Linked DNA regions of Noviherbaspirillum saxi. The protein of the gene in region 1 interacts with the protein of each later gene in a pairwise test. Links are inferred from orthologs where the notes say so. Each region holds a gene or a part of one and is shown on either strand. Other genes may lie near its edges.

What was found.
Region 2: the proteins of D3871_RS14980 (region 1) and groL interact in binary tests that used the Escherichia coli proteins (3 or more experiments, as listed by UniProt). The link is inferred for Noviherbaspirillum saxi from one-to-one orthologs.

What each region holds. Positions count from the first base shown.
Region 1 is NZ_QYUO01000001.1:3,162,808-3,166,059, forward strand. The notes cover bases 259-3,188. They hold D3871_RS14980 (ABC transporter ATP-binding protein), read right to left. Parts: upstream 2,161-3,188; coding sequence 1,357-2,160; downstream 259-1,356. Other genes in these bases: mlaD (outer membrane lipid asymmetry maintenance protein MlaD), read right to left, coding at 259-467; mlaE (lipid asymmetry maintenance ABC transporter permease subunit MlaE), read right to left, coding at 581-1,360; D3871_RS14985 (glutamate synthase subunit beta), read right to left, coding at 2,303-3,188. Also shown: more of mlaD, read right to left, coding at 1-258; more of D3871_RS14985, read right to left, coding at 3,189-3,252. UniProt on the Escherichia coli protein: Part of the ABC transporter complex MlaFEDB, which is involved in a phospholipid transport pathway that maintains lipid asymmetry in the outer membrane by retrograde trafficking of phospholipids from the outer membrane to the inner membrane.
Region 2 is NZ_QYUO01000001.1:1,030,090-1,033,268, reverse strand. The notes cover bases 164-3,020. They hold groL (chaperonin GroEL), read left to right. Parts: upstream 164-694; coding sequence 695-2,347; downstream 2,348-3,020. Other genes in these bases: D3871_RS04985 (transglutaminase-like domain-containing protein), read right to left, coding at 2,505-3,020; groES (co-chaperone GroES), read left to right, coding at 366-656. Outside these bases: more of D3871_RS04985, read right to left, coding at 3,021-3,086; D3871_RS04980 (enoyl-CoA hydratase), read right to left, coding at 3,130-3,179.

The DNA.
Region 1 (3,252 bases):
TCGCCATCCTTTCCTTCTGCAGCTTTGCTGTAAAGAAACTGACTGATCAGATTTTCCAGTACGACTGCAGATTGTGTCATTTTGATACGATCGCCGGCAGCCAGATTATTGGTGTCGCCGCCGGCCTCAAGGCCGATATATTGTTCACCCAGTAATCCGGCGGTCAGAATCTTCGCCGAGGTGTCCTTGGGAAATTTGTAAGTGTTTTCCAGGTCAAGGGTGACAATCGCCTGAAAACTTTTGTCATCAAAGCGGATGTCGGCCACGCGACCGACCACGACGCCGGCACTCTTAACCGGCGCGCGCGGCTTGAGGCCACCGATATTGTCGAACTTCGTGGTGACGGCATAGGTCTGCGCAAACGAAAGCGAACTCATGTTTCCGGCTTTGAGAGCCAGAAATACCAGTGCCGCTGCGCCTAACAAGACGAACATGCCGACCCACAGGTCTAATGATTTACGTTGCATGAAGCTTACTCTAACTATATGTCGTGAAACCTGTAGCGGGGTTTCATACCGTGAAAGGTTATATATTTACTAGGTGACCACCGGATGACGATGGTTCCTTCTGCAGCAACTGTTCAATTGAACATGAGGGCCGTCAACAGAAAGTCCAGCCACAAGACTGTCAGTGATGCGATGACGACTGTGCGTGTTGTCGCTCGGGCAACGCCTTCCGGTGTCGGTTGCGCTTCGTAACCCTGGAACAATGCTATGAACGTTACCGCAAATCCGAACACCACGCTTTTGATCACACCGTTGGCGATGTCTTTCCATACATCGACGCCGGCCTGCATCTGCGACCAGAATGCGCCTTCATCGACGCCGATCAACTGAACGCCGACGATGTAGCCGCCGAGGATGCCGACCGCACTGAAAATCGCGGCCAATACCGGCATGGCGATCACACCTGCCCAAAAACGCGGCGCGATCACCCGCTGCATGGGATTGACCGCCATCATTTCCATCGCCGACAATTGCTCGCCAGCCTTCATCAAACCGATTTCCGCCGTCAGCGAAGTCCCTGCGCGCCCGGCAAACAACAAGGCGGTGACCACGGGACCGAGTTCGCGTGTCAGCGACAGGGCTACCAGCAAGCCCAGGGCCTGCTCGGAGCCGTAGCGATTCAAAGTGTAATACCCTTGCAGCCCAAGCACAAAGCCGACGAACAGGCCCGACACGGCAATAATCACCAGCGAATAATTGCCAATGAAATGAATCTGGTCGGTGACCAGCCGAGGTCGCCGCAGCATGCCGCCGGACGCGCCAAGCACGGCAAGAAATGAGCGTGCAGCAAAGCCAACATTGCTGACCGATTCACGCACCCGGCGCCCGAGCCCCGCAATCAGGTCGACTATCATTGCGGCTGCCCCAGCTGCAAATCCTCTGCGAGCGAACGGCCTGCATAATGGAATGGCACCGGACCATCGGCTTCCGCATGCACGAACTGCTTTACGTAGAGATCGTCCGAAGCCTGCATCTGCGCCGGCGTCCCGTGTGCAACGATTTTCCCTTGCGACAGAAAATACACATAGTCGGCAATGAGGAAGGTTTCATGCACATCATGCGACACGACGATCGAAGTCGAGCCCAGTGCATTATTTAACCGCCGAATCAGGTTCGCCGTCACTCCCATGGAAATGGGATCGAGGCCGGCAAATGGTTCGTCGTACATGATCAATTGCGGATCCAGCGCGACGGCACGCGCCAGTGCGACCCGGCGCGCCATGCCGCCGGATATTTCCGATGGCTTCAACTGCGCCGCGTTGCGCAATCCGACTGCATGCAATTTCATCAGTACCAGGTCGCGGATCAGCTCTTCCGGCAGGCGCGTATGCTCGCGCAGCGGGAAAGCGACATTTTCAAATACCGAGAGATCGGTAAACAGCGCACCATGCTGAAACAACATGCCCATCTTGCGCCGCAATGCATAAAGCGCATCGGTCTTGCGTGGATTGACAGCTTCGCCGTCAACGGTAACAGTACCCCGTTGCTGGGCAATTTGCCCACCGATCAGGCGCAGGATCGTGGTTTTCCCGGAGCCGGAGCCGCCCATGACCGCGACGACCTTCCCGCGCGGGAAATCCATCTGGAGTCCCGACAGGATAGGACGGGGGCCATAGGAGAAATGCAGGTCACGGATTTCGACAAGGTTAGGCACAACACGAACTTTTTACGCAAAGACGAGATTGTAGTGCAGAAAGTGCAATCGCACTTTTGAACTAACCCAAGAGTCAGATAAAAAGCCACAAAAAAACCCGCCAAATCTTTCGATCAGGCGGGCTTTTTGCAATAAATATAGCTTATCGGGGCAGAACCGATGATCCCATCAGGTATTCATCGACCGCTTTTGCGCACTGACGGCCTTCACGGATCGCCCAGACCACGAGCGACTGGCCGCGACGCATGTCGCCGGCGGCAAATACCTTGTCCACCGAGGTCTTGTAGCAGCCGTCGCCGTCGGTTGTCGCCTTGGCATTGCCACGCGCATCCTTGTCGACGCCGAACGCATCCAGCACCTGCTGCACCGGTGATACAAAGCCCATGGCCAGCAATACCAGGTCGGCCTTCAGTTCGAATTCGGAATTCGGCACTTCCTGCATCTTGCCGTCCTTCCATTCGACGCGGGCAGCGATCAGTTTTTCGACCTTGCCATTCTTGCCTTCGAGACGCTTGGTGGCGACTGCCCAGTCGCGGTCGCAACCTTCTTCGTGCGAAGACGAGGTGCGCAGCTTGGTCGGCCAGTATGGCCAGACCAGCGGCTTGTTCTCTTCTTCCGGCGGTTGCGGCAGCAGTTCGAATTGCACCACCGATGCGGCGCCGTGACGATTGGATGTGCCGACGCAGTCGGAACCAGTATCGCCGCCGCCGATCACGATGACGTTCTTGCCGGTCGCCATGATCTGGTCTTTCAGCTTGTCGCCGGCATTGACCTTGTTTTGCAGCGGCAGGAATTCCATTGCATAGTGCACGCCCTTCAGTTCGCGGCCGGGAACCGGCAGGTCGCGCGGGGTTTCCGCGCCGCCGGCGATGACGATCGCGTCGAAATCTTTCTTCAACTGTTCAGTCGAGACAGTTTCCTTGGCCCAGTTATAGACATTGGATGGGAAATCCTTGCCAACGAAAACGCTGGTGCGGAACGTCACGCCTTCGGCCTTCATCTGTTCGACACGGCGGTCGATATGCGACTTTTCCATCTTGAAGTCGGGGATGCCGTAACGCAGCAGGCCACCAACACGGTCATTCTTTTCAA
Region 2 (3,179 bases), 2.1 Mb from region 1 along the record:
GAATAAAAGTTTCCTTTGAGGAAACGGTTATTTATTTAAATCAAAGATTCGACGATCTTCCGAGTCCGGCGCCTATCCGCCATTAAAATGGGGCCCGCCGCGCATCCATGCGATCTTTTTCCCAAAATTCATTCCTGCCTGTTCGCATTTCTGCGCCAGCGCCCGGCCGGTTTGAGATGACATGAAAACAGCCGCTCTTGAAAAAACAAATTGTCGCCCATATACTTAGCACTCGTTAGGGGAGAGTGCTAACAATTTCCTCTAGCCTACCAATTTTTCCAGTGCGGTCATGCTGCACGGTGAAATACGCTTTGCAGCACACTAGCCGCAAACAATTATAACTTATTGATTTTTAAGGAGTTTGTATGAACCTTCGTCCATTGCACGATCGCGTCATCGTCAAGCGCCTCGACCAGGAAACCAAGACTGCGTCCGGCATCGTTCTCCCGGAAGCCGCTGCGGAGAAGCCGGATCAGGGCAAAATCCTCGCTGTAGGCAACGGCAAGATCCTCGAAGATGGCAAAGTTCGCGCGCTGGAAGTCAAAGTCGGCGACGTAGTCCTGTTTGGCAAATACTCCGGCCAAACCGTGAAAGTCGAAGGCGACGAACTGCTGGTGATGCGCGAAGAAGACATCATGGCCGTTGTCCAGAAGTAATACAGATATCCAAACAATCATATTAAGGAGTATCGAACATGGCAGCTAAAGACGTAGTATTCGGCGATGCCGCCCGTGCCAAGATGGTTGAAGGCGTCAACATTCTTGCTAACGCCGTTAAAGTCACCCTCGGCCCGAAAGGCCGTAACGTAGTGCTGGAGCGCTCCTTCGGCGCCCCGACCGTCACCAAGGACGGCGTTTCGGTCGCGAAAGAGATCGAACTGAAAGACAAGCTCATGAACATGGGCGCCCAGATGGTCAAGGAAGTCGCTTCCAAGACATCTGACAACGCTGGTGACGGTACAACTACCGCTACCGTGCTGGCCCAGGCAATCGTCCGCGAAGGCATGAAATATGTCGCCGCCGGCATGAACCCGATGGACCTCAAGCGCGGCATCGACAAGGCAGTGACTGCCACCGTCGAGCAGCTCAAGAACATCGCCAAGCCCTGCACCACTTCCAAGGAAATCGCCCAGGTTGGCGCCATTTCCGCCAACTCCGACGCATCCATCGGCGACCGTATCGCTGAAGCCATGGAAAAAGTCGGCAAGGAAGGCGTTATCACCGTTGAAGATGGCAAGTCCCTGAACGACGAACTCGACATCGTCGAAGGCATGCAGTTCGACCGCGGCTACCTGTCCCCGTACTTCATCAACAATCCTGAAAAGCAAGTCGCTGTTCTGGAAAACCCGTTCATCCTGCTGTTCGACAAGAAAATCTCGAACATCCGTGACCTGCTGCCGGTACTGGAGCAAGTTGCCAAGGCTGGCCGTCCGCTGCTGATCATCGCTGAAGACATCGAAGGCGAAGCGCTGGCAACTCTGGTGGTCAACAACATCCGTGGCATCCTGAAGACTTGCGCCGTCAAGGCTCCTGGCTTCGGCGACCGCCGCAAAGCCATGTTGGAAGACATCGCCATCCTGACCGGTGGACAAGTGATCGCTGAAGAAGTCGGCCTGACTCTGGAAAAAGCCACGCTGACCGATCTCGGCCAAGCCAAGCGTATCGAAATCGGCAAGGAAAACACCACGCTGATCGACGGCGCCGGTGAACATCCCGCTATCGAAGCGCGCGTCAAGCAGATCCGCGTTCAGATCGAAGAAGCGACTTCCGACTACGACCGTGAAAAGCTGCAAGAACGCGTTGCCAAGCTGGCAGGCGGCGTTGCAGTGATCAAGGTTGGCGCTGCAACCGAAGTTGAAATGAAAGAGAAGAAGGCACGTGTCGAAGACGCATTGCACGCAACCCGTGCCGCCGTTGAAGAAGGCATCGTTCCTGGCGGCGGCGTTGCCCTGCTGCGTGCTCGTGCAAACATCACCGTGAAAGGCGACAACGCCGATCAGGAAGCTGGTATCAAGATCGTTCTGCGCGCTATCGAAGAGCCGCTGCGCATGATCGTGTCCAACGCCGGTGAAGAAGCTTCGGTCGTTGTCAACAAGGTTCTGGAAGGCAAGGGTAACTTCGGTTACAACGCTGCCAACGGCACCTATGGCGACATGGTTGAAATGGGCGTGCTGGATCCGGCCAAGGTCACTCGTTCGGCACTGCAAAACGCAGCGTCGATCGCAGGCCTGATGCTGACCACAGACTGCACCGTGTCCGAACTGGTTGAAGACAAGCCGGCTGGCGGCGCAGGCATGGGCGGTATGGGTGGCATGGGCGGTATGGGCGGCATGGACGGCATGATGTAATTTTTACCGGCCGGCGAAGGGCAGCAATGCCTTTCGCAGTCCTGTAGACGCTAAAGAAAGGCCCGCGAGACATTGTCTGGCGGGCCTTTTGTCTTATGCGTTCGACACGTGTCGGGCAACAAATACCTGCGCGATAATCCGACAATCCCTATGACGGTCAGCGGGCGAACAATTCGACGTCTGGAAGATTGGTCATCACCTCTTCCACGGTCGCATGGGTAGTCAATGCGTGTATGACCACCGGCAGCGGCTCGGGCCAGATTTCGGGCAAATCATGCTCCGCCTCGTGCAGTATCGGAAATGCCAGTTGTTCCTTGGGAGGACAAAACATGGCGTTGACGCCCGCCTTGTTGCCCCGCGCATCGATACGGTACCAGCCGTAGTCTTTCAGATAAACCGCATTCAATCCATGCAGGCAGAACGGAGGACGGTCGTCGGCAATGGTCAGGCGTTGATAGCACAGTCCGGCCGGGATGCCATTTGCTCGCAACAAAGCGGCCAGCAGATGGCTCTTGGCATAGCAATATCCGGTTCCGTGCATCAGCACGTCGGATGCGGTACAGGTGACCGGATTGAGTCTGTAATCCCAGCTGTGCTTGATGCCATCACGGACAAACTCGAAGCAGCGCTCGGCAATGTCATGGTCGGACTGCGCATCGGCGGCAAGCTGCTCGGCCTTAAGCCTGATCGATGGATGATGCCAGTCGATATGTTCCGACGATGCAAGAAATACCTTCATGCCTTATTCTCGTGGGTGGGTGAACCGGGTATGTATTGAATGCCTATTTCTTCCAGCCCGGCTCACGTTTTTCAATGAAGGCTTGCACGCCTT